Regions from separate parts of the Enterococcus sp. 22-H-5-01 genome, predicted to be linked through region 1. Evidence: predicted binding sites of a transcription regulator. Region 1 holds the regulator's gene; the other holds the start of a gene.
What was found. The regulator NrdR, encoded in region 1, represses ribonucleotide reductase genes. The targets are predictions, from matches to a motif close to ACACNATATATNGTGT.
Positions count from the first base shown of each region.

Region 1 (4,437 bases):
TGCGATCATCGTCGGATCTGAATTCAAATATTTTTTCTTTTCTTGGACGAATTCGTATAGTTTTGCAAAAGACTTTTCAATGTCTTCTTGTGTCAGTTTTGCTTTATGCACTTCGATGAATTGATTCACGTCCGGATCAGCTAACACTTCTTCCATCATTTGTCGGTAACGACCATCGACACCGCGACTTTTAATGATGCGATTTAATTCTTTTCCTACATCTTCCATTAATCGTCACCTTCTTTGTTTAAATATGCTGCTAATTTACGATTCAGCTCAGCTTCCTTTTCAGGGCTGAGTTTTGTTTCTTTTGGCGGTTGTTTGATATGTTCAGGCAGTGCCTCTTTTCGTCCGGCTCCTCTTTTTTGATAACTTGGCCGAGTCGCTTGCGGTTTACGAACAAGCTTTTGATTGTTTTCTCGAACATGATTAATCGCATCTTCCGGCGTTGCGATTTTCTTTTGGGCCCAATCATTAGCAATCGCATTGAGATAGTTCGCATTGATCACTGCTTGATTTTGGATGACTAAAATATAATTGATGATGATATTGATCACACTCTTCGGTAATAGATTCCGACCAATCAGTTCTTCTAATAAACGGACTTCCGTATTTGTCTCAAAGCCGCCTTTTTCACGTTTGATAGCTCTTAAAAAAGTAACTGGCGCAATTTTTTTACTTTGAGCAATAATTTCTGTTTCTTGGGGTGAAAAATTATTTTCAGCACTCGTTGATTTCTCAGTAGACTGTTCTTTCACCTTTGTCGCTTCTGCTGCAACATTCGGCCGTTTTTCTTTGTTCATCAATTGACGTAAGTAATTAAAGTTCAGGCCATTTTTTTCACCCGCACTTGCTTTAGCTACATATTCAGCTAAGTCAAGTTCGTTCAAACCATAAAGTGTTTGAAAAGTTTGTAGTTTTTCTCGTTCTTCAATCGTTAAAATCAAATTGAACCGGCGCAATTGTTGACTGAAAAGCGACCAGTCAAAATCACTTTTTTCTGTAAAATCATCTTGTGTTTGTTCTAGGATCTCACTCTGGCTAGCAAAGGCTTGTTCATCTAAACGATAGACTTCTCGAAAGCGTTTAGTAATATTTTGGGCTTCAGACCTATCGATCATTTTAGGTTTGAAACGTTCAACTAAACGCCCATAGCGACGTTTGCCGATTTTATCCATCAATAAATAAGACATTAAAGGATCTTGGAAAAATTTTTCCGGCGTTAATGGCGCACGCAAAGCATAAAGTAATTGCATCCCTAATTCCGGGTCTTCCTTTTGATACGTTTCTAATAACCCGATACCTTCTAAGTGTTCTCGTGCTTTTAAAAAGTGCATCAACCCAGTATCGATTGCGGATAAAAGATCAGCGTGCATAAAACTAGCGCTCATCCCTTCTGCATCAATATCACTTTTCATTGTAAAATAAACACTTAATGCAACACTACCGATAATCGGTTGGTATAAATACACTAAGGCATCACGCTTGCTTTCATCGAGCTGTGGCTCACCATAAACAGTGTAAAAGGTGCTAGGTTTTAATTCTTCTGCCACAAAAAAGCCTCCTAGTCATTATCTGTTGATTTTGCTTTATCAACAATTTCTTGTAATTCTTTCAAAAAGACGGACATATCTTTGAATTGTCGATAAACACTTGCAAAGCGGATATAGGCAATCTCATCAACACTCATCAAATCTTCCATAACAAATTCTCCGATTTTACTCGTTGGCATTTCATTTTCTCCCATGCTGCGTACACGATTTTCAACATGATCAACGATTTGTTCCATCTGCTCCATCGCAACTGGGCGTTTTTCCGCTGAACGAATAAGTCCGCGTAAAATTTTATCACGGCTGAACTCTTCACGATCACCATTGCGTTTTACTACTAATAAAGGAACGACTTCGATTCGTTCAAAAGTTGTGAAACGAAATCCACAATTTTCGCATTCTCTACGACGACGGATCGCACGTCCATCGTCCGTTTGCCGGCTATCGATCACTCGAGAATTATTATGATTGCATTTTGGACAACGCATATTCTCCCCCACACTTTCTTGACTATTTATAAATTCACTTTAATTTGTGAAAATTGATTTGTTCATTCATTTTTTATTCCACAAATAACCTTTTGCTACTTCTAGTTATTCGTTTATATAACAAGAGTTTACCATAACAAAGCGACTAAAAAAAGCGTCGTACTGCTACGACGCTTAATTCTTTAAGAAACAAATTGATTTTTGATCAGCCAATCGATAACTTGTTTTCTCAAATATTCGAGAGAGCCGCAATTATCAAAAATAATCTCTGCTTTTTTCTTTTTCATTTCCAATGACATCTGACTGTCGATCCGTTTTTGTGCATCTGATTGTGATAGTAAATTGCGTTTCATCAAACGTTCCAACTGATATTCGGGAGTAACATAAACAACGGCTACCGCATCCATCAACTCTTCATAACGGCCTTCATACAATAAAGGAATATCTACGATCACTAAATTGCTGAGTGACTTAGCAGCCATTGTTTGTTGTGTGATTTCTTTACGTATAAAGGGATCCAGTACGTGATTTAATTGTTGGCGTTTTTGTTCATCGTGAAAAACGAGATCGCCTAATTTTTTTCGATCTAATCGGCCGTCAGCTTGCAAAATTGCTGGACCAAATGTATCGATCAAAGCTGCTAACCCCGGTGTCTTAGGTTCAACAACTTTTCGAGCGATCAGATCACCATCAACGATTGGAAATTGTCTTTCGGCAAAAATTTTTACTACAGTCGACTTTCCGCTTGCGATTCCGCCGGTGATTCCTAGTACAAAACTCATCGCTTTCTATCCTTTCGACTCGTTTAATTTTTGACAATGCGGACAAAGATGGGTACCGCGTTGAGCTACTTTGATTTTAATGATCGGTGTCCCACAGCGGGGGCAAGGCGTACCTGTTTGTCCATAAACATGTAATTCCTGTTGGAAATGACCTGCTTCGCCCAAAGCGTTTAAATACGTACGAATCGTTGTCCCGCCAGCTTCTTTAGCTTTTGCGATGACTTCAATAATCGCTTCGCGTAATTCGGCAACTTCCTTGGGTTTCAATGTATTTGCTGGACGTTCTGGGTGGATTTTAGCTAGCCATAATACTTCATCGACATAAATATTGCCTAGCCCAGCAACGATTTTTTGATTTAGTAATAGCGGTTTGATCATTGTCTTCGCTTTCCCTAAGTTCTTTGCGAATTGATTTAACTCAAAGTCTTCCTCAGTCGGCTCAGGTCCTAGCTGTGACAATCCTTTATACTCTTTTGCAGTTCCTTTTTGTAATAACGCCATTCTACCGAATTTTCGAACATCATGATAGATCAATTCTGTCCCATCTGTAAAAATAAAACGAACATGGCTGTGTTTGTCTAGCGGCGTTGCCTCTTTGAAAAATTCATATTTCCCTTCCATTCTCAAATGGGAGACCATCTCATAGTGAGTAAATTCAAAAATCAAATATTTTCCTCTTCGCGTTACTGTTTCGATCGTTTCGCCAACTAATTGACGATTGAAAGTTTCTACTTCGGGAAATTCAATGATCCGCGGCCAATAAACATCGACTTTCGCGGTCGTTTTGCCTGTTACTAATGAAACCAATCCTCTTCTTACTGTTTCCACTTCAGGTAATTCTGGCATTCTCTACACGTCCCATTCTATCTAAAAATAGTCATTCGTAAAACCGACTGGAAATTTATTTAAACTAGTTGCTTTGAAACGGTATAAAAGAAGCTGGAATCTCTTCCAGCTTTTTTCTATTTCGCTTCGTACCACGTTTCGCCCCAATTACTATCGGTTAACAATGGCACATCTAATTGTACCGTATTCTCCATGACATCTTTTACTAATTGATCCAATGCTTCTAATTCACTTTCAGGAACTTCAAATACTAGCTCATCGTGAACTTGTAACAACATCGTTGCTTGTAAATCAGATTCTTTTAGTCGTTTGGCCATTTCGATCATCGCCAATTTCAATATATCGGCCGCACTACCTTGGATTGGTGTGTTAATAGCCGTCCGTTCAGCAAATGACCTTACATTGAAGTTTCGTGAATTGATATCGGGTAAATAACGACGACGATTATACAGTGTGGCTGCATAGCCTTTATCTTTGGCTTCTCTGACACTTTCTTCCATATAACGTTTTACATCCGGATAGTTTTCAAAATACGTATCGATGTATTCTTGTGCCGCTTTACGTGTGATTCCTAAATTTTGCGACAAGCCATAATCAGAGATCCCATAAACGATCCCGAAATTTACCGCTTTAGCATTGCGCCGCATATTAGGTGTCACCTCAGCTTCAGAAACGTTGAAGACCCGCATCGCCGTACTTGTATGGATATCTATTCCGTCACGGAAAGCTTGCTTTAAATGTTCATCGCCTGAAATATGCGCCAATACTCTC
Region 1 is NZ_CP189993.1:723,306-727,742, forward strand. It holds gene dnaI (primosomal protein DnaI) at 1-228, opposite strand, end outside; gene ACQKTA_RS03600 (replication initiation and membrane attachment family protein) at 228-1,553, opposite strand; gene nrdR (transcriptional regulator NrdR) at 1,565-2,038, opposite strand; gene coaE (dephospho-CoA kinase) at 2,221-2,820, opposite strand; gene mutM (DNA-formamidopyrimidine glycosylase) at 2,827-3,666, opposite strand; gene polA (DNA polymerase I) at 3,783-4,437, opposite strand, start outside.

Region 2 (4,437 bases), on a different replicon from region 1:
ATGGCTAGCCGTCGTCGTGTAGGCGAAATTTTACATCATGACTATAAGACATTAGGCCGCTACTTAAAAGATGCTGTTGAAAATCCAGTTATGCCTGAAAAAGTTTCTAAAGCAGACGCTCCTGCTCAAGAAGTAGTTCATTTAGCGACTGATGAAGGTTTTGATATTCGTAAAATTATTCCTGCTCCTAAAAACACTCCAGAAGATGCTGGTCCATATATCACTCTAGGTGTTGTTTTAGGATCAGATCCAGAAAAAACAATGAGTGACGTAACAATTCACCGTATGGTTTTAGAAGATGAAGATACAATTGGTATCTATATCATGCCTGGTGGACGTCACATCGGACATTTCCACAAACAATATGAAGCATTAAACAAACCAATGCCAATTACAATCAATATTGGTTTAGATCCTGCAATTGCGATCGGTACTACATTTGAACCACCAACCACACCACTTGGTTACAACGAATTGTGGGCTGCTGGTGCATTACGTAAAGAACCAGTTCAAATCGTGGACGGTGTTGCAGTAGATGAAGTCGGCATCGCTCGTGCTGAATTCATTATTGAAGCAGAACTTATGCCTCATCAAACAATGCAAGAAGACATCAACACAAATACTGGTAAAGCAATGCCTGAATTCCCTGGCTATACTGGTGATGCTAACCCAGCTGTGAATGTGATAAAAGTTAAAGCTGTGACACATCGTAAAAATCCAATTATGCAAACAACAATTGGACCTTCTGAAGAACACGTATCAATGGCGGGTATCCCAACAGAAGCCAGCATCTTATCATTAGTTGACAAAGCTATCCCAGGAAATGTATTGAATGTATATAACCCTCCAGCAGGTGGCGGTAAATTAATGTCAATCATGCAAATCAAGAAAAATGGGCCTTCCGATGAAGGAATCCAACGTCAAGCAGCTATCTTAGCTTTATCTGCATTCAAGGAATTGAAAACAGTTATTTTAGTTGATGAAGATGTTGATATTTTTGATATGAATGACGTAATGTGGACATTGAACACACGCTTCCAAGGAACAAAAGATATTATGGTACTTCCTGGTATGCGTAATCATCCATTAGATCCTTCTGAATTGCCTGAATACGATCCAGCAAACATTCGTTTCCGCGGAATGAGTTCTAAAACAATTCTAGATGGAACATATCCATATGACATGAAAGAACATTTTATTCGTGCACAATTTAAAGAAGTTCCTGATTGGGAAAAATATTTGAAGTAGGTGGAAAAATTGACCAATAAAAAACGGATCGTGATCGGAATCAGTGGAGCTTCTGGAACAGTTTATGCTATTGATTTATTAAAAAAATTAAAGACCATCCCAGAAGTTGAAACACATGTCATCGTTAGTCAGTGGGCCAAAGAAAACTTGAAGCTTGAAACGGATTTAACAATGAAAGATTTATCAGCGTTGATCGATGTTGAATATAGCAACAAAGACTTAGGTGCAGCGGTAGCTAGCGGATCATTTTTGACTGAAGGAATGATCATTGTGCCGGCCAGCATGAAAACAGTCGCTGGTATCTCGATTGGTTTTGGTGAAAGTTTGATTTCTCGTGCAGCAGATGTCACAATGAAAGAACAACGAAAATTAGTGATCGTCCCACGAGAAACACCGCTGAATGCGATCCACTTAGAAAATCTGACAAAATTGGCACGTCTAGGTGTGCAGATTATTCCGCCGATTCCAGCATTTTACAATCACCCAGAGACGATCGATGATTTGTTGCATCATCAAACAATGAAATTATTGGATGCTTTAGGGATTGAAAATGAAGGACGCAGGTGGAAGGATGGAAAGTAAACTCTTTTCGATCCAACAAGCAGGTTTTACGATCTCGATTGCACTTCAAATTATTGGTCAAGATGTTTTAGCTACGATCACTGGTGGAGATACGCCACACATCGGGACAGTTACGACCTATACTATGGAAGAAAAAAAAGTCACTCGCTTTCCGAGCCACGATGGACGCTTCCATAAAGATGATGTTTTAGCAGATATTTTTGTCAAAGCTGTAGCTAAAGCTGTTCCTCATTATTTAGTCGTAACGTCTGGAGTCCATGTTGATCATATTTCAAAAGCACAGATTGCGTCCTCTTTTCCAATGGTTGAATCATTGAGCCGAGAAATTGTTCAATGGTTAGAAACAGTCAATTGGGGCGAAGAAGCAGTTTATTATCAAAACGGTGAGAAACCGCAATAAATAAAGAAGCTGGGGCAAAAGTAAATTACTTTTGCCCCAGCTTCTTATTCTGAATAAACGATCGATTAGTTATTCTAATTGCTAAAAATAAATGATGAACGTTTTTTTTTTGAAGAAAGCACATACATTTTATATAAAGTAACTACACCATATGTTGTATGTATTTTCTCTATACCATTAAAAAAGCACAAAATCTAGTCTTTACTTTACAAAAATTTAGACGTACTATTATCAAGGATCTAACAGGTATTTTTAAATTTAATAAGAAAGGATAGATGAAACAATGTTACTGATAGCTGGAACAATCGGTGCTGGTAAAAGCAGCCTGACAGATATGTTGTCACAAGAAATGAACTCAAGGCCTTTTTATGAAAATGTCGATGACAATGAAGTCTTGCCGTTGTTTTACTCGAATCCAGAAAAATATACATTTCTGTTACAGATATTTTTTTTAAACAAGCGTTTTTTAGCAATGAAAGATGCACTGCAACAAGCCAATAATGTTTTAGATCGAACGATTTATGAGGATAGTTTGCTGTTTCATTTAAATGCTGATCTTGGAAGAGTCACTCAAGATGAAGTTATCCAGTATGATCATTTACTGGATACGATGTTAAAGGAATTAGACAAAGTAGCGCCTAAAAAGCGACCGGATCTATTGATCCATATCAATGTCTCATTCGAAGTGATGTTGGAACGAATTGAAAAACGTGGCCGTGATTATGAACAAGTCTCAACCAATCCAGAATTATATGAGTACTATCGATTAGTCAATCAACGTTATCAAGACTGGTATGACCATTTTGATTTATGTCCTAAAATTCAGATTGATGGCGATCGGTATGACTTTGTGGCAGATCCCAAAGCTGCTGAAATCGTTATTGCTGAGATCAAAGAAAAAATGGTCCAAATGAATCGATCTGAAAGTAAAGTCTCAAAGTACTATTCTTCAAATAATCTTGAAAAAGGCATTTTTTAATTTTTTTTAATCAATAAAGAACGACTGTTTTGTAGAAGGAGCCAATCATGTTAAACTATTTCAAATTTTTATTCCATCAATTAAAAGGATGGCCGCAACAAAATTATTACTTATTCTTTTTCAGTTTAGGTTGTCAAATCATGACACTTGTCAATCAACCGATCACATTTTTAACAGTCGTAACATTTATCGGAACTACTTTAGGCGTGCTATGTATTTTGTCCATTAACGCAGCTAAATCAGTTAATGGTGTTTTGGGTATCATTTCAGCCATTTGTTTTATTTATGTCGGCTTTTCAGCTAAAAACTATTTGAGTATCGGCGAACAAATTGCTTATATGATCACGCTAGATATTCCAGTGTTATTGAGTAAAGAATGGAATCATAATATGGCTGCCAAGATCCGTAAGTTTACCGGAAAAGTCTGGGTGATCGCGATTGTCAGCACGATCATTGTTTACTTTGTTTCAGGCACCTTGATCCAGCGCTTTACCGATGATCCAAGACCTTGGATCGATGCGATCGCGTTTTCAATTAGTTTGACGGCTGGAGTGATTAGTTTCTTACGTTACAATAATCAATACTATTGGTGGTTAGCTTCAGGTTTAGCTCAAATGGTATTATGGTATATTTCGTTTAGACATGGTTCAGCTAGTTTGGCGATGTTTGTAAATAGCTCTGTGTATTTGATCAACGATGTGTTGGCGTTCACCGTCTCTCCTTGGTACAATAAAAAGGAACGAGCACGTATGCAAGCGATGGAAGAAGAATATTATCATTTAAGTCATTGATTTTTCAATGGCTTTTTTTATTTAAAATCGACTTATTTTAACTCTGTGAAGGAGACCGCAAGCATTTTAGTAACGAAAATAAATGAAACATGTTACGTTTATTTTATCAAGTGATAAGTAGGAGGGAAAAGTATGTTTTTAGCAATCAATGAAATCCGACATTCCAAATTGCGTTACACATTAGTGATGGGTGTAATGTTTTTGATTGCGTATCTGGTGTTCTTTTTGACCGGTTTAGCATATGGGTTAGCGCAAGATAATCGAACCGCAGTTGATAAATGGAATGCAGATACGATTCTTTTAGCAGAGGAAGCAAATGATAATTTGAATATGTCGATGATTCCGTTAAAGACGTTTGATGAAGTGAAAGCAGATCAGAAAGCTTATCTGGCTCAAACAGCGGGTGTTATTAAAGGGGACAATGGAGAAAAAATCGA
Region 2 is NZ_CP189994.1:201,388-205,824, forward strand. It holds gene ACQKTA_RS11925 (UbiD family decarboxylase) at 1-1,248, shown strand, start outside; gene ACQKTA_RS11930 (UbiX family flavin prenyltransferase) at 1,258-1,830, shown strand; gene ACQKTA_RS11935 (amino acid decarboxylase) at 1,820-2,230, shown strand; gene ACQKTA_RS11940 (deoxynucleoside kinase) at 2,514-3,209, shown strand; gene pnuC (nicotinamide riboside transporter PnuC) at 3,257-4,000, shown strand; gene ACQKTA_RS11950 (ABC transporter permease) at 4,133-4,437, shown strand, end outside.
Region 2: the regulator NrdR is predicted to act here: its motif matches at 2,375-2,390, upstream of ACQKTA_RS11940 (deoxynucleoside kinase).